One region of the Microlunatus phosphovorus NM-1 genome, then DNA from elsewhere that is predicted to be linked to it. Evidence: predicted binding sites of a transcription regulator. Region 1 holds the regulator's gene; each other region holds the start of a gene.

Region 1 (2,264 bases):
GCAGCCCGAGCAGCTCTGGAACGACACCCCTCCTAGACCAGGGGCAGCTGCCGGACCGGGGCAGCTGCCCTTGCCTGTTTGACCCCGACGGCATATCCCTCGCGCACGGCGGCAAACGGCAACGCCCACTCGGTGCGGTCCTCGGCATCCTCGACGCTCACTCCGAGGCTGCCCAAGCGGGTGATCTCGCCCGACACGGCAGCGACCCGGCTGCGCTGCTCGAACACATCATCGCGGGTCATCACCGGCCCGTGACCGGGGACGATGACACTGTGATCGAGGGTGATCCCGACCAGGCCGTCCAAGGTCGCCGGCCACTCGTGGGGATAGGAGTCCGGGCCGTACTGCGGCGGCCCCGCGGACTCGACCAGATCGCCGGCGAACACCACCTGGACATCCGGCACCACGACGATCAGATCCCCGTCGGTGTGCCCCCGGCCCAGATGCACCGCCTCCACCCGTACGCCGCCGCCGAGATCGATGGCCGCCGCTACCGATACAGCACGGCTGGGGAGCGTCGGCGTCGCCGGATCGAGCGCCAGCCGATCCCGAGTCGACTCGTGCGCGATCGAGGTTGCTGTCTCGATGCCGGCCAGGCCGTGAGCATGGTCGGCATGCGCATGCGTCAACACCACGGTGGTCAGTGGCAGCTCGGTGATCTCCGCGGCTGCCTGCTGCAGCAGTCGCCCCTGCTCGGCCGTCCCGCCGGCATCGACCAGCAGGGCCGCCTCACTGCCGACCACGAGTCCCACATTGATCTCGCCGGTCTCGCCGTCGAGGCTGAAGCCCGCGGTGGCGACGTACGTGTGGTCAGCCACCGGGCGGAAAGGTCCAGCGCTGGATGGATCGGGCAATACCGTCATGGGACTAGACTGGCACTCGGTCTGCCTGAGTGCCAAAGGCGGCCCCGTAAGTTGACCAAGCCGGGACCTGGAGGGGAGGGCGAGGGTGAGCGTGGACGAACGCAAGCTGCAGGTGCTGCGCGCGATCGTCACCGACTACGTCTCCAGCCAGGAACCGGTTGGCTCCAAGGCGTTGGTCGAGCGGCACAACCTCGGCGTCTCCCCGGCGACGGTTCGCAACGACATGGCGGCGCTGGAGGAAGAGGGCTACATCACCCAGCCGCACACCAGCGCGGGGCGGATCCCCACCGACAAGGGCTACCGGCTGTTCGTCGACCGGCTCGGCTCGGTCAAGCCGCTCTCCCTGGCCGAGCAACGGGCCATCCACACCTTCTTGTCCGGTGCCGTGGATCTCGACGACATCCTGCACCGGACCGTACGACTGCTCGCCCAGGTGACCCAGCAGGTTGCCATCGTGCAGTATCCGACGCTGAGTCACTCCGAGGTCCGTCACGTCGAGCTGGTCTCGCTGTCCAGTCAGCGGCTGCTGGTCATCTTGATCACCTCGACCGGCCGGATCGAGCAGCGGGTCGTGGAGAACGAGCACACCGACGACGAGCTGACCAGGCTTCGGTCGCTGCTGAACGCGGCAGCGGTGGGACACAGTTCGGCCCAGGCGGCCGCTCGGCTCGGCGGCCTGCTGACCGAGCTGCCGGAGGCGCTCTCGCCGCTCGGCCGCAGTTGCATCGCCACGCTCCTCGACATGCTCGGTAACGATGCGTCCAGTCGGGTCGTGGTCGGCGGGATGCCCAATCTGACCCGCTTCGGCGACGAGTTCGAGACCACGGTACGGCCGGTGCTGGAGGCGCTCGAGGAGCAGGTCGTGCTGCTCAAGCTACTCGGTGAAGCGACCTCGACCGATGTCGTGACGGTCCGGATCGGCCGTGAGAACCCGTACGCCGAGCTGCGGTCCACCTCGCTGGTCGCCAGCGGGTATGGCACCGCCGCAGACAGTTGGGCGACGCTCGGCATCGTCGGGCCGACCCGCATGGACTACCCCTCGACCATCGCCTCGGTCAGAGCCGTGGCCCGTTACGTCGGCCGTTTCCTGGCCGAAGGCTGATGTACCGCTCCGCAGAGAACCCCACCCAAGAGAATCCACCGCAGAGAACATGGACACGATGAGCACCGACTACTACGAGATCCTCGGGGTGCCCCGCGATGCGACCCCCGAGCAGATCAAGAAGGCGTATCGCCGGAAGGCGATGAAGCTGCACCCTGATGTCGCCACCGAGCCGGACGCGGGGGAGCAGTTCAAGAAGGTCGCCGAAGCCTATGAGGTGCTCGGTGATGCGAAGAAGCGCGACCTGTACGACCGCGGCGGCGACCCGCTCGGCGGTGGCATGGGTGGCGGCTTCAACG
Region 2 (2,264 bases), 2.4 Mb from region 1:
CTCGTCGGCATCACCCGCACCGTCGACGATGGTGGTGTTGTCCTTGGTCACCACGACGCGATGGGCGCGGCCCAGCACGTCCAGGCCGACCTGGTCGAGCTTCAGCCCGACCTCAGGAGACACGACCTTGCCACCGGTCAGGATGGCGATGTCCTCGAGCATGGCCTTGCGACGGTCACCGAAAGCCGGGGCCTTGACGGCAACGGACGTGAAGGTGCCGCGGATCTTGTTCACCACGAGGGTGGACAGAGCCTCGCCGTCGACGTCCTCGGCCACCACGAACAGGGTGCCCGACGCGCCGATGACCTTCTCCAGCAGCGGCAGGAGCTCGGTCATCGAGCTGATCTTGCCGGAGTTGATCAGGATGTACGGGTTCTCCAGAACCGCTTCCATCCGCTCCGGATCGGTCACGAAGTACGGCGACAGGTAGCCCTTGTCGAACTGCATGCCCTCGGTGAACTCGAGCTCGGTGCCGAAGGTCTGCGACTCGTCGACGGTGATGACACCGTCCTTGCCGACCTTGTCGAACGCGTCCGCGATCAGGGCGCCGATCTCGGCGTCCCGGGCGGAGATGGTGGCCACGTGGGCCATGTCCTCGGTGGTCTCGACCTCACGGGCGTTCTCCCGCAGGCGCTCCTCCACCGCGGCGACCGCGGCGTCGATGCCCCGCTTGAGGCCGATCGGGTTGGCACCGGACGCGACGGCCTTGAGGCCCTCGTGCACCAGGGCCTGGGCCAGCACGGTCGCGGTGGTGGTGCCGTCACCGGCGACGTCGTTCGTCTTGGTGGCGACCTCCTTGGCGAGTTGCGCGCCGAGGTTCTCGTAGGGATCGTCGAGCTCGACGTCACGCGCGACGGTCACGCCGTCGTTGGTGATGGTGGGGGCACCCCACTTCTTGTCGAGGACGACGTAACGGCCCTTCGGGCCGAGGGTGACCTTCACGGTGTTGGCGAGGGTGTCGACGCCACGCTCGAGCGAGCGGCGCGCCTCCTCGTCGAACTGAAGGATCTTTGCCATGAGTGGAATCCTCCGCGATTACTTGGTGACGACCGCGAGGATGTCGCGGGCGTTCAGCAGCAGCAGGTCCTGGCCGTCGTACTTGACCTCGGTGCCGCCGTACTTGCTGAAGATCACGACGTCGTCAACGGCGACATCGAGCGGGACACGGTTGCCGTTGTCGTCGATGCGGCCGGGACCGGTGGCCAGCACCTTGCCCTCCTGCGGCTTCTCCTTGGCGGTATCGGGGATGACCAGGCCAGACTTGGTGGTCTGCTCGGCCTCGAGCGGCTTGACGAGGATGCGATCCTCGAGCGGCTTGATCGTGACGGACACGTTCAAACCCCTTTCAGTTCAGAGACGTATGTGCGGGTACGGTGGTCGACGCGTCGTCGCGGTGCCGCTTCGACCGTTGGCACTCTCCTGGGGAAAGTGCCAGAACCGAGGTTAGCACTCACCTCTAGAGAGTGCCAGCAGCCACCACCCGTGAGCTTTCGGAAACAAGCTGAAGACCGATCCCAGACAACCGGGGATCAGGCTTCACCCGAACGGAGGTCTCTGCGCCGGGGTCCGGATCAGCCGCCGTGGCGGACCCGGGTCAGGGCCTCCTGCGCCACCCAGTGCCGGGTCTGGTCGGGTGCGGTGATCTCACAGACCAGCGTGTTGTCGATGATCGAGGTACCCCTGACCACCGAGACATGGGACGGCGGGATCCGTCGGCCGTCGTCGAGGGTGATGGGGGCAGCCGGCCGGACGACGGTGCCGATGGCCAGCGGCTTCGGCTTCAGGAACCACATGATGATCAGCAGGATCGGCCCCAGGATGATCCCCAGCACCAGGAACAGCCGGTCGTCATAACCCTTGCGCCGTGCGTCCCAGGCTGCCGCAATGCCGGCGGCCACGTAGAGGATGACAAGCAGGACGTCGATCATGTGCTGCCGACCACCAGGCACGTGCCACTGGCGGTGGCGACCACTCTCCCTGCCGCATCTCGAGCGTCGCCTTCGACGAAGATCACCCGGCGGCCCGGCTTGGTCACCCAGCCGTGCGCGGTCAGCATGCCGCTGGCCGAGGTGACCGCGCGCAGATAGTTGACCTTGATCTCGATTGACGTGTAGCCCGCCCCAGCCGAGAGCAGCGTGTGACTGGCGCAGCCCAAGGCCGAGTCCAACAACGTGCACACCAGGCCACCATGCACCATCCCGATCGGGTTGTAGTGCGACTCGTCTGGTTCACAGGAGAACCAGGCCTCGCCCTCGGCAACCGAA
Region 3 (2,264 bases), 1.2 Mb from region 1:
TTGGCGACATCCCGCAATGCATCGGTGTAGGCACTCGTCTGGGCCTTGGCCAGTCCCTCCGGCAGCACCCGACGGTTCCCCGGCGGCGCCGCCGGGTCGAAAGCGCCGTCCCGGACGGCACCGGAGGTGACGATCGGCGTGAACCCCTTGAGCGGATAGTCCGGCCACAGCTCGGCCGTCTGCTTCGCACCGACCGTGGCCAGCATCAACGACGTCTCGATCTCGCGGTCCAGGTTGGCACCGAGGTCCCAGGCCATCGCCTTCAGCCAGGCCAGCGAGTCGACCGCGGTCCACGGCTCCGGTGTGTAGTCGAGGCCCTGGAAGCCGAGCAGGCTGTACTCCAGCGAGATGTTGGCCGCGCGATGCGACTGCAGATAGGCGTTCACCCCGTCGGCGTACGCGTCCAGATAGCGTCGGGTGCTCGCCGACAGCAGTGGCAGCTCGGCGGTAGCGACCCGGCGCCAGCCGAGAGTACGGATGAAGGTGTCGGTCTCGACCTGCGAGGCGCCGAACAGCTCGGACAGCCGACCGGCGGTGATGTGCCGCCGGACGTCCATCTCGAAGAAGCGATCCTGGGCCTGCACATAGCCCTGCGCCTCGAACAGGTCCTCGGCGTTGTCGGCGTAGATGTTGGCGACACCCCACTGGTCGCGGATGACCTGGACCGGGGTCGTCAGGCCCGGCAGACTGATCTCGCCGTCGACCTGCGGGAAGGGCCGCCGGACGGTGGCCACCGAGAGGCCGGCCAGCCCGACCAGGGCCAACACGACCACGAACGCGGCGAACAGCAGCCAGCGGGGTTTTCGCAGCACGCGCCAGATGATAGGCGCTGATACCCCGATGGGCAGCGTTCCACGCTCTCACCCGCCCATTCGACTCTTCCCACCGCCCACCCACGTCGCAACCGGTCGCAAATTGGTACGACTCGTGCGTTATGGCCACTGGTTAGCAATCGGTATGCTTGAGTGCTAAGTGAGCGAGTCAGGCCGACATCGGGTCAGGCCAAACGGGTTCAGCCCAAACAGGTCAACGCAGAAGGGGAGATCGCGATGCCCACCTATCAGTACCGGTGCAGCGACTGCGGCAACGAGCTCGAGGCGGTGCAGAAGTTCACCGATGCCGCGCTGACCGATTGCCCCACCTGTGACGGCTCGCTGCGGAAGGTGTTCAACGCCGTCGGCGTGGTGTTCAAGGGCAGCGGTTTCTATCGCACCGACAGCCGGGCCGACCAGAAGAAGAAGTCCGGCAGCGGAGCCTCGAAGTCCGACAGCTCGAAGTCCGACTCCGGGGAGAAGAAGACCTCGACGACCGAGAAGAAGTCGGAGGGCTCGGGCAGCAGACAGCCGGTGGCCGCGGGCAGTTCGTCGGGTTCCGGCAGCTCTGGTGAGAGCTCGTCCACAGCCGCCTGACCCCTTTCCGAGGGCCTGTGGATAACCGCGGTCGATTTTCCGCGACGTCCTTAGGTTCTCGGCATGACACCACGTACCAGTCCTCCAGCCCGTCTCGATCGTCCCCTGACCGCGCGTAGCTGGGTCGTCGGATTCCGCCGCGCCCTCCGGCGTCACCGCCGCAAGCTCGCGATTCTCGCCACCCTGGCCGCTGTGCTCACCGGACTCACGGCGCTCGCCCCACCCCGGCCGGACACCGTCTCGGTGGTGACCGCGGCCCGGCCGCTCGACGGCGGGCACACCGTGACCCCCGATGATCTGACCCGGACTGCCCTGCCACCGGATGCGGTGCCTGTCGGCGCCTGGAGCGATCCGGCGGAGGTGATCGGCCGTACGCTCGCCGGCCCGCTTCCGGCCCGGCAGGTGCTGACCCCGACCTCGTTGCTGCGCGAACGGGCCAGCAGGACGAGCAGCGTGGTCGCCCCGCTGCCGCTGGCCGATCCACGCGTCGCTCAGCTCGTCGAAGCCGGGGACCAGCTCGACGTGCTGGCGGCCGACTCCCAATCCGGCAAGACCAAGGTGGTCGCCACCGCCGTACGGGTGGTCACCGGCGGGATCGGCGGGGACAGTGACGCGACCGGATCCGAGGGCCTGGTGCTGGTCGAGGTCAGCCCCGCGACGGCGACCGCGCTGGCGGCAGCGGCGGCCACCAGCGCGCTCAGTGTGGTTTGGCGGTAACCATCACGTGACAGACCCTCGCACGCAACGGATCCTTGTTAGTGTCGACTTACCAAGCTGCCGCACTCATCCGGACTGCGACAAAGATCAAAGTTAGGCACCTCATTCCTATGGCCAACAAAACTCTCGAGGGTCTGA

The links. Region 1 encodes HrcA, which represses chaperone genes, less so after heat shock. Its sites were predicted from a motif close to TTGGCACTCGNNNNNNNCGAGTGCCAA; they were not measured.
Region 2: groES (co-chaperone GroES) is a predicted target of HrcA. The motif match lies at 1,444-1,470, and genes of this name have one in related genera.
Region 3: MLP_RS22205 (FmdB family zinc ribbon protein) is a predicted target of HrcA. The motif match lies at 946-972, and genes of this name have one in related genera.

The regions. Positions count from the first base shown of each region.
Region 1 is NC_015635.1:3,680,525-3,682,788, reverse strand. It holds gene MLP_RS16525 (MBL fold metallo-hydrolase) at 33-818, opposite strand; gene hrcA (heat-inducible transcriptional repressor HrcA) at 949-1,965, shown strand; gene dnaJ (molecular chaperone DnaJ) at 2,024-2,264, shown strand, end outside.
Region 2 is NC_015635.1:1,326,747-1,329,010, reverse strand. It holds gene groL (chaperonin GroEL) at 1-1,017, opposite strand, end outside; gene groES (co-chaperone GroES) at 1,036-1,332, opposite strand; gene MLP_RS05910 (hypothetical protein) at 1,572-1,928, opposite strand; gene MLP_RS05905 (PaaI family thioesterase) at 1,925-2,264, opposite strand, start outside.
Region 3 is NC_015635.1:4,891,452-4,893,715, forward strand. It holds gene MLP_RS22200 (penicillin acylase family protein) at 1-812, opposite strand, end outside; gene MLP_RS22205 (FmdB family zinc ribbon protein) at 1,050-1,409, shown strand; gene MLP_RS22210 (SAF domain-containing protein) at 1,473-2,126, shown strand; gene mscL (large conductance mechanosensitive channel protein MscL) at 2,237-2,264, shown strand, end outside.